2 regions of the Naumannella huperziae genome follow, and region 2 is predicted to be linked to the other one. Evidence: predicted binding sites of a transcription regulator. Region 2 holds the regulator's gene; the other holds the start of a gene.
What was found. The regulator HrcA, encoded in region 2, represses chaperone genes, less so after heat shock. The targets are predictions, from matches to a motif close to TTGGCACTCGNNNNNNNCGAGTGCCAA.

Region 1 (4,717 bases), 390 kb from region 2:
ACATCTGCGCCATCATGGCAGGTCCGGCGGCGGATCCGCTCAGGGGAAGAGGGTGGCGAGGGCCCCCCGGAACTCGGTCTGGTCGAAGCTGAACCCGTCATCGGACAGGCGCTGCGGCACCGCGCGCTGGGAGGCGAGCAGGAGTTCGTCGACGAAGTCACGGCCCATCGCAACGCGGATCGGCAGCAGTGGCGTCGGCACGATCGCCGGCCGGTGCAGCGCCGCCGCGAGGCCGCGGGTGAACTCCGCGTTGGTCACCGGATGCGGCGCGGCGAGGTTGACCGGGCCAGTCAGTTCGGAGGTCAGCAGGTGACGCTGGGCGCGGGCGTGATCGGCGGCGGTGATCCACGGCATCCACTGGCGGCCCGAACCGAGCCGACCGCCGAGGCCCGCCCGGAACGGCACGCGCAGCGCGCCGAGCAGGCCCCCGTCGGCGGCGAGGACGTGGCCGGTGCGCAGGTTGACGACGCGGACGTGCGCGGGCGCCTCGCGCGCGGCGGCCTCCCATTCGGTGACCAGGCCGGCGAGGAAGCCCGCGCCGGCCGGCTGGTCCTCGGTGAGGATCTCGTCGCCGCGGCTGCCGTAGAAGCCAACGGCGGAGCCGCACAGGAAGGTGCGACAGCGCGGGGCGTCGACCAGCGCGGCGGCGAGCGTGCGGGTCGGGTCGAGCCGCGAATCGCGCAGCTCGGCGCGGCGGGCGTCGGTCCAGGGACCGGACGCGATGCCCGCCCCGGACAGGCCGACCACGGCATCGGCATCGGACAACCCGGGGCCGTCGATCCAGCCGCTGCGCGGATCCCACTGCCGCTCGCCCGGCGCCGCGGCGGGACGGCGTACCAGCCGGATCACGTCGATGCCGCCCGAGGTGAGCTCATCGACCAGCGCCGACCCGATCAGGCCGGAGGAACCGGCGACGGCGACGCGTTCCGGGGCTGCTGTGTTCACCGGACCACCCTATGCCGCTGACCCCTCCCGCAGGTGATGACCCTTCGAACCGATTCGATGCGGCATCGGCTGCGGGAGAGATCGGTCGGTGGGTACGAAAAACGCGACGCCGGGCCCCGCTGCTGCGGGACCCGGCGTCGGCGTGGGGCAGGTACGTGACCTCAGTGGGCGTGCCCGGCGGGCTCGTCCTCCTCCTCGGGCTTCTCGACCACCAGCGTCTCGGTGGTGAGCAGCAGGGAGGCGATCGAGACCGCATTGGCGAGCGCGGAGCGGGTCACCTTGACCGGGTCGATGACGCCGGCCGCGATCAGGTCGCCGTACTCCTCGGTGGCCGCGTTGTAACCCTCGCCGGGGCCCATCTCGGCAACCTTGGACACCACGACATAGCCCTGCTCGCCGCCGTTCTCGGCGATCCAGCGCAGCGGCTCGACGACGGCGCGCTTGACGATCTGCTCGCCCACCGCCTCGTCACCGGTCGCCTTGCCCGGGTCGAGCACCTTGGCGGCGTGAATCAGGGCCGCGCCGCCGCCGGCGACGATGCCCTCCTCGATCGCCGCCCGGGTCGCGGAGACCGCGTCCTCGATCCGGTGCTTCTTCTCCTTCAGCTCCACCTCGGTGGCGGCGCCGACCTTGATCACGCAGACGCCACCGGCGAGCTTCGCGATCCGCTCGGACAGCTTCTCGCGGTCCCAGTCGGAGTCGGTGTTCTCCACCTCCTTGCGGAGCTGCGCGACCCGACCCTCGACGGCCGCGGCATCGCCGGCGCCGTCGATGATGGTGGTCTCGTCCTTGGTCACCACGACCCGGCGGGCCCGGCCGAGGTCGTCCAGGCTGACCTGGTCGAGCTTCATACCGAGATCCGGCGAGACGACGGTGCCGCCGGTCAGGGTGGCGATGTCGTCCAGCATTGCCTTGCGCCGGTCACCGAAGGCCGGGGCCTTCACCGCGCAGGAGTTGAAGGTGCCCTTGATCTTGTTCACCACGAGGGTGGACAGCGCCTCGCCGTCGACGTCCTCGGCGATGATCAACAACGTGCCGTTGGCGGCGATGACCTTCTCCAGCACCGGGAGCAGCTCGTTCATCGAGCTGATCTTGGAGGAGCTGATCAGGATGTACGGGTCATCCATCACCGCCTCCATCCGCTCGGTGTCGGTGACGAAGTAGGGCGAGAGATAGCCCTTGTCGAACTGCATGCCCTCGGTGAACTCAAGCTCGGTGCCGAAGGTCTGCGACTCGTCGACGGTGATCACGCCGTCCTTGCCGACCTTGTCGAACGCATCGGCGATCAGCTTGCCGATCTGCTCGTCCCGGGCGGAGATGGTGGCGACGTGGGCCATGTCCTGCGTGGTCTGGACCTCGCGGGAGTTCTTCTTCAGCTCCTCGGCGACCTTGGCGGCGGCGGCGTCCATGCCGCGCTTCAGGCCGACCGGGTTGGAACCCGAGGCGACGGCCCGCAGGCCCTCGTGGACCAGCGCCTGGGCGAGCACGGTGGCCGTGGTGGTGCCGTCACCGGCGATGTCGTTGGTCTTGGTGGCGACCTCCTTGGCGAGCTGGGCGCCCATGTTCTCGTAGGGGTTGTCGAGCTCGACATCGCGGGCCACGGTCACACCATCGTTGGTGATGGTGGGCGCGCCCCACTTCTTGTCGAGGACGACATAGCGCCCCTTCGGTCCCAGCGTCACCTTGACGGTGTTGGCGAGGACGTCCACGCCGCGCTCCAGCGAGCGCCGCGCCTCCTCGTCGAACTGCAGGGTCTTTGCCATCGGTGCTCGATCCCCTTACTTGTTGACGACCGCGAGGATGTCGCGGGCGTTGAGCAGCAGCAGGTCCTTGTTGTCGTACTTGACCTCGGTGCCGCCGTACTTGCTGAAGATCACGACATCGCCCTCGGCGACGTCGAACGGTACGCGGTTGCCCTTGTCGTCGATCCGGCCCGGACCCACGGCGAGGACCTTGCCCTCCTGCGGCTTCTCCTTGGCGGTGTCCGGAATCACCAGACCCGACGCGGTGGTCTGCTCGGCCTCCAGCGGCTCCACGAGCACGCGGTCCTCAAGCGGCTTGATCGTTGCCACGACTAACCCCTTTCACGGGTTCTGCCCCTTCACGGGTTCTGTATGTGTACATGCCTGGCCTTGAACTCGGGATGTCGTCGCGGGTGCCACCCCAAGTTGTGGCTGGCACACTCGCGCTGAGAGTGCCAACACCGAATCTATGCCCTCGTTAGCACTCGGTCAAGCCGAGTGCCAACCCGATGGCGCGCGTTCGACCACCAGCGCCCGCGATCCGTCGACGGTCGGCGTCAGCACCAGGGTCGCCGCCGCGTCACCGCTCGGCCGCAGCCGGCGACGCAGTTGTGCGGGATCGACATCGATACCGCGTTTCTTGATCTCGAGGCTGCCGACGCCGCGCTCCCGGACCCAACTGCGGACGGTCTTCTCCTTCCACGGCATCGACTCGCGCACGGCGAAGCGGGTCAGCCACGGGCTGTCGACAGGTTCGTCCCCGGCGAGATAGGCGATCGGCCCGGCCAGGCGATGCAGCCCGTGGGCGTGGGCCAGGTCGTCGACCGCGCCGGCGGCGATCGCCGCGGGATGCGGCTCGAAGAGGTACGCCGCGACCGGGCCGGTCGAGGCGGGCGTACCCGTGCCGAGCGTGAGCTCGGCCGGTGCGTCCCCGAGCAGCACGACCGACCGGCGCCCTGGCTCCGCGCCCGGGCCCGACCACAGCGCGAGCTCGACGGCATCGCCGCCATGACCGACCCAGACCGCCTCGGCGGTGTCCGGTACCTCGCGGTGCGGGAAGCCCGGGCCGACCTTGAGGCAGGTGGGCGCGGCACGCGCAAGCAACCCGCGGGCGAAGTCCCAGGGCGGGGACAGGTCGGCCAGCCGCCAGCTCCGCCCGCGTGCGGTCCGGCGCGCCGGGTCGACGAAGACCGCGGCATCGGCGTCGAGCGGCACCCGGGTCGCGTCGCCTGCGATCACCGGTACGCCGAGATTGGCCTCGGCCAGGATCGCCGTCACCTCGTCGGCCTCGACCGGCGCGAGCCGCAGGCCAAGGCGGCCGGCCGCGGCCGAGTCGGCGCCGATGCCGCTGCCGAGGTCGTGCAGGGCGTCGGCGTGCCCGGCCAGCCGCCGGGCCCGCCATGCCGACACGGCGGGCCGGCTGGCCTGTTCCAGCCCCGCCGCGGTGAAGAACCACCGCTCGGCGTCGGCGCCGAACTTCGCGGCTGCGCGTCGCCGCAGCGACAGTTGATCCAGCGCGGCGGCGGCCAGCGCGGGCCCGACCTCCGCGCGCAGCCGACTGGCCGCGTGCAGCGAGTCCGGATCGCCCAGGGCCGCGCCGAGCCGCAGCGCGCGGGCTCCGGGCGTACCGACCAGCGCCCGCGCGGTCTCCGGGTCCATGCCGCTCATGCTAGGCCCGCAGGCACTCAGTCGTGCGAAGCACGCACTCCGAGCACCGGGCACGGCGCACCGAGCAGCACCCGCTGGGCCGTCGATCCCATCAGTAGCTTGCCGACCGCGCTGCGATGGCGCAGCCCGATCACGACAAGCTCTGCCTGCCGCCGCTCGGCGATGTCGATCAGTACGGTGGCCGCGTCGCTGCCGTGGCGCGGCAGCAACAGCTCGTGCCGGGCATCGGCTGCGTCCAGCCGCGCGCGCAGCGCCGCCTCCTGACCGGTATTGATCAGATGCGGATCGGCGAGCACATCGTCGCGCGCGAAGTTGACCGCCACGAGCGCGGTCGACCGCCAGCTCGCCTCCCGCATCGCTTC
Region 2 (4,717 bases):
CACCCGTGTGCGAGTGTTTGTCCGTGCCGAGATTCACCCTGGACGACACCTCCACCGAGTCCGTGCTCGGGCTGCTCGAACGGGTCGCCGCCGAGATCATCAACCCGCGTTTCCGCGCCCTGAGCGGCGGACAGATCGCCGAGAAGAAGCCCGGCGACTACGTGACGATCGCCGATCGGGAGTCGGAGGCGGCACTGACCGAGACCTTGCAGGCGGCCGATCCGGGAGCCTTCGTGGTCGGCGAGGAGGCCGTCGCGGCCGATCCCGGCCTACTGGACCGGCTGGCCGCCGCCGAACACGCCTACGTGATCGATCCGCTGGACGGCACCCGCAACTTCGTCCGCGGCTCCGACGATCACGCCATGCTGCTCGCCGAACTGCGCGACGGCGAAGCGGTGCGCGGGTGGATCTGGCAGCCCCAGCACCAGCTCGCCGTCGTCGCCGAGCGGGGTCGCGGGGTGCTGCGCAACGGCGCCCGGGTCGTCGCCCCGCCGGTCAACGACCCGCCGAATGTCGCCACCTCGATGTCGACCAGGCACTTCGACCCGCCGGGAATCGAGGCGGTGCGGACGCGCTGGTGCTGCGGGGTGGACTATCCCGATCTGCTGGCCGGCACGATCGATGCCCTGGCGTACCGCAATCCGAAGCCGTGGGACCACGCGGCGGGCGCGCTGATGGTGCGCGAGCTGGGCGGCGTCGTGCGGTTCGCCGACGGCACCGATTATGTCCCCGGCCGGCCGGTCGAGTCCGGGCAGATCCTGTTGGTGGCGTCCTCGCCCGCGGTCGCCGAGCAGATCGGGCGGGGCTGACTCAGCTCCCGCCGCGCTCCAGCACGATCGGCAGTTGCGGTCGCGCCCGGACGCCGGCCGAGGCGAGTTCGGCGTAGGCCCGCGCGATGTGCGGCGCGACGGTCTCGGTCGGCCAGGGCCAGTTGCCCGCCGCGCCGGCATCGGCCTCGGCGATGCCGCGCTCGATCAACGCGCGTGCCTCGCCCGTGACGGCCGCCAGTTCGGCGCGCTGGGTGATCACGTCGGTACGCGACATCGGGCCACCGTGCCCGGGAATCACCACCGCGTCCTCGCCGAGCACCCCGACCAGACCGTCCAGCGTCGCCGGCCACTGGCCGAGCGCGCTGTCGGGGCCGGCCTGCGGCACGCCCGCCGACTCCACTAGGTCGCCGGCGATGACGACCTTCGAGTCCGGAACGACCACGACCAGATCGCCCTCGGTGTGGCCGGGGCCCAGGTGGACGATCTCGACCCGGCGACCGGACAGATCGATCCCGCGGGCCAGGTGCAGCAGGGTGGTCGGCGCCACCAGGTCGGCCGGGGACAGGCCGAGCCCGGCGAGATCGGCGGCCGTCGCCGGATCCTCGAGGCGGTTGGCGAGGCTGGCATGGCCGAAGGACGGTACGCCGGCCAGCCCCGCCAGCCCGAACCAGTGATCGCGGTGGCCGTGCGTGATCACCACGCCGGCGGGATCGGTGCCGGTCAGCTCGACCACGTCGGCGCGCAGCCGTGCCCCCTGCTCCGGGCTCGAACCGGTGTCCACCAGCAGTCCCGGCGCCCGCGGCGTACCGCCGAGCACCAGGGCGATGTTGACCGAATCCGGCTCGGCGACGGCCACCAGCACGCCCGGCGCGGCCTCGCGCCACTCGAGGAAAGTCACCTCGCCAGCCTAACCGCGCGCGAGCGCTAGACTGGCACTCCGCTGCAGAGAGTGCCAGCAAACCGGGTGCCAGCCATTCGCGAGAACCAGGAGGGGGCTGTGGACGATCGCAAGCTCGACGTGCTGCGCGCCATCGTCACCGACTACGTGTCCAGCCACGAGCCGGTCGGGTCGAAGGCGCTGGTCGATCGGCACAATCTCGGCGTGTCGTCCGCGACCGTCCGCAACGACATGGCCGTGCTGGAGGACGAGGGCTACATCACCCAGCCGCACACCAGCGCGGGCCGGATCCCGACCGACAAGGGCTACCGGCTGTTCGTCGACCGGATCGCCGCGCTGAAGCCGCTGTCGCCGGCGGAGTCGCGAGCCATCCAGGCCTTCATGTCGGGCGCGCTGGATGTCGACGACATCGTCACCCGAACCGTCCGGCTGCTCGCCCAGGTGACCCACCAGGTGGCGATCGTGCAGTACCCGATCGTCTCCTCGGCAACCGTCCGCCACATCGAGCTGGTGCCCGTCAGCGACGATCGGGTGCTGGTCGTGCTGATCAACTCGACGGGGCGGGTCGAGCAGCGCACGGTGGAGACCGGAGAGATCGCCCATGCCGACGTGGCCGAGCTGGCGGAGCGGATCAACGCCCGGCTGGTGGGTGAGCGGCTGGCGGCCGCCGCGGAGTCCCTCGACGGCCTGCCCGGGTCCGTGCCCGAGCGGCTCGCTGCGACCGCGGGCAAGCTCGCCGCGGCGCTGGGTACGATGCTCGACACCGAGGTCGCCACCCGCGTTGCCGTCGGCGGCGTACCCAATCTGACCAGCTTCGGCCCCGGTTTCGACGCGGTACGCCCGGTGTTGGAGGCACTTGAGGAACAGGTCGTGCTGCTCACCTTGTTGAGCGAGGTGGGTGATGACCCGGTGACCGTCCGCATCGGCGCGGAGAACCCCTACCGGGAGCTGAGCGCGACCTCGGTCATCGCCAGCGACTACGGGCAACACGCCGGCGTCCGGGCGAGCCTCGGCATCGTCGGCCCGACCCGGATGGACTATCCCTCGACCATGGCCTCGGTCCGGGCGGTGGCGCGCTATGTCGGGCGCTTCCTGTCCGAGCGCTGAGCCGGAGAACGACGAAGGAACCAGATGAGCATGGACTACTACGCGGTGCTCGGCGTGGAACGCAGCGCGTCCGCGGAGGAGATCAAGAAGGCCTACCGCCGGATGGCGATGAAGGTGCACCCCGATGTCGCGCCGGGCCCGGAGGCGGCGGAGAAGTTCAAGCAGATCTCCGAGGCCTACGAGATCTTGTCCAATCCGGACAAGCGGGCCCTCTACGACCGCGGCGGCGATCCGCGGATGGCCGGCGCGGGGTTCGGCCGCGGTGGCGGGTTCGGGCCGGGCTTCGGCGGCGGTTTCACCGGCGGAACGGCCGGCTTCGACTTCGGCGACCTGATCGATGCGATGTTCACCGGGCAGACCGGCCCCCGCGGCCCGCGCTCGCGGGTGCGGCGCGGGCAGGACTCGGCGGTCCCGATGACGCTCGACCTGGCGGAGGCCGCGTTCGGCACGACCGTCGAGACGACCATCGACACGGCGGTACGCTGCGCGACCTGCGAGGGCCAGGGGACCCAGCCGGGCACCCGGCCCGAGCGCTGCAACACCTGCCGGGGCGCCGGTGAGATCACCCAGATGCAGCGGATCGGGATCGCGGGCATCCGCACCTCCCAGCCCTGCCCGAACTGCCGGGGCTTCGGCGTGACGATCCCGCACCCCTGCGTCGAGTGCGACGGCGAGGGCAGGGTCCGGCAGACCGAGACGCTGCAGGTGAAGATCCCGGCCGGGCTGGAGGACGGCGTGATGATCCACCTGCCCGGGCGCGGCGAGGTGGGACCGGGCGGCGGCGAGCCGGGCGACATCTACGTCAAGATCGCGGTCCGCCCGCATGCCGACTTCCGCCGCGACGGCAACAACCTGGAGCTCGTCGTGCCGATCCCGATGACCGCGGCAGCCCTGGGCACCCGGGTCGACGTGCCCACCCTGGAGGCCGACCTGGTCGCCGCCGGGCGCGAGGACTTCGCCGATGCCGAGACGACGGTCGAGGTGGAGGTGCCGCCGGGCACGCAGTCGGGGACCAGGATCGCGCTGCCCAATCGCGGCATCCCGCGCCGCCGCGGGCGCGGGCGCGGCGAGCTGGGCGTCACCTTCCTGGTGCAGACGCCGACCAGGCTGACCAAGGAACAGCGCGAGCTGCTGGAACAACTTGCCGCCGAGCGGGACGAGACGCGCGTCGAGGTGCGCGGAGGAGCCGGGCGCGGGATGTTCGGGCGGTGGAAGGACCGCCTGGCCGGCCAGTGAGCGACCCCGTCTTCCTCGCCGACGCGGCCCGCGATGCGGCGATCGGTGACGCACTGGTGCTCGACGGGCCCGAGGGCCATCACGCCTCGGTGGTACGCCGACTCCGCGCCGGCGAGTCGATCATCGTCGCCGACGGCGCCGGCGCCGCCGTCCGGGGACCGGTCACCGAGGTGGCCAAGGGCCGGGTCGCCATCCGGGTCGACGAGCGGCTCGCCCGGACCGAGACCGGCCCACGGTTCGCGGTCGCCCAGGCGCTGGCCAAGGGTGATCATGCCGAGCGGGCGCTGGACATGCTGACCGAGGTCGGTGTCGCGGAGATCATTCCGTGGCAGGCGGCCCGGTCGGTGGTGCGCTGGCAGGGGGAGCGGGCGGCGAAGTCACTGGCGAAGTGGCGCGCCGGTGTGCGCGAGGCCACCAAGCAGTCGCGGCGCTTCCGGGTGCCGGAGGTCTCGACGCCGGTCGGGACGGCAGACCTCGCCCGGCGGGTAGCGGCCGCGGATCTGGCGCTGGTGCTGCACGAGGAGGCCGATGATCAACTCGCCGAGCTGGCGCTGCCGACCTCCGGGGAGATCTTGATCATCGTCGGGCCCGAGGGCGGGATCGCGCCCGAGGAGCTGGATCGCCTGGTTGCCGCCGGCGGGCGGCCCGCGTTGATCAGCGACGGCGTGTTGCGTACCTCGACCGCCGGGGTGGTCGCCCTGGGTGC

Region 1: groES (co-chaperone GroES) is a predicted target of HrcA. The motif match lies at 3,120-3,146, and genes of this name have one in related genera.

What each region holds. Positions count from the first base shown of each region.
Region 1 covers NZ_JBSXPH010000001.1:1,336,515-1,341,231, reverse strand. Annotated here, with positions in the region: gene mptB (polyprenol phosphomannose-dependent alpha 1,6 mannosyltransferase MptB) at 1-4, opposite strand, end outside; gene ACXDC7_RS06410 (TIGR01777 family oxidoreductase) at 40-945, opposite strand; gene groL (chaperonin GroEL) at 1,107-2,708, opposite strand; gene groES (co-chaperone GroES) at 2,724-3,017, opposite strand; gene ACXDC7_RS06395 (THUMP-like domain-containing protein) at 3,177-4,346, opposite strand; gene ACXDC7_RS06390 (universal stress protein) at 4,373-4,717, opposite strand, start outside.
Region 2 covers NZ_JBSXPH010000001.1:1,727,776-1,732,492, forward strand. Annotated here, with positions in the region: gene ACXDC7_RS08300 (inositol monophosphatase family protein) at 24-809, shown strand; gene ACXDC7_RS08305 (MBL fold metallo-hydrolase) at 811-1,668, opposite strand; gene hrcA (heat-inducible transcriptional repressor HrcA) at 1,768-2,775, shown strand; gene dnaJ (molecular chaperone DnaJ) at 2,800-4,011, shown strand; gene ACXDC7_RS08320 (16S rRNA (uracil(1498)-N(3))-methyltransferase) at 4,008-4,717, shown strand, end outside.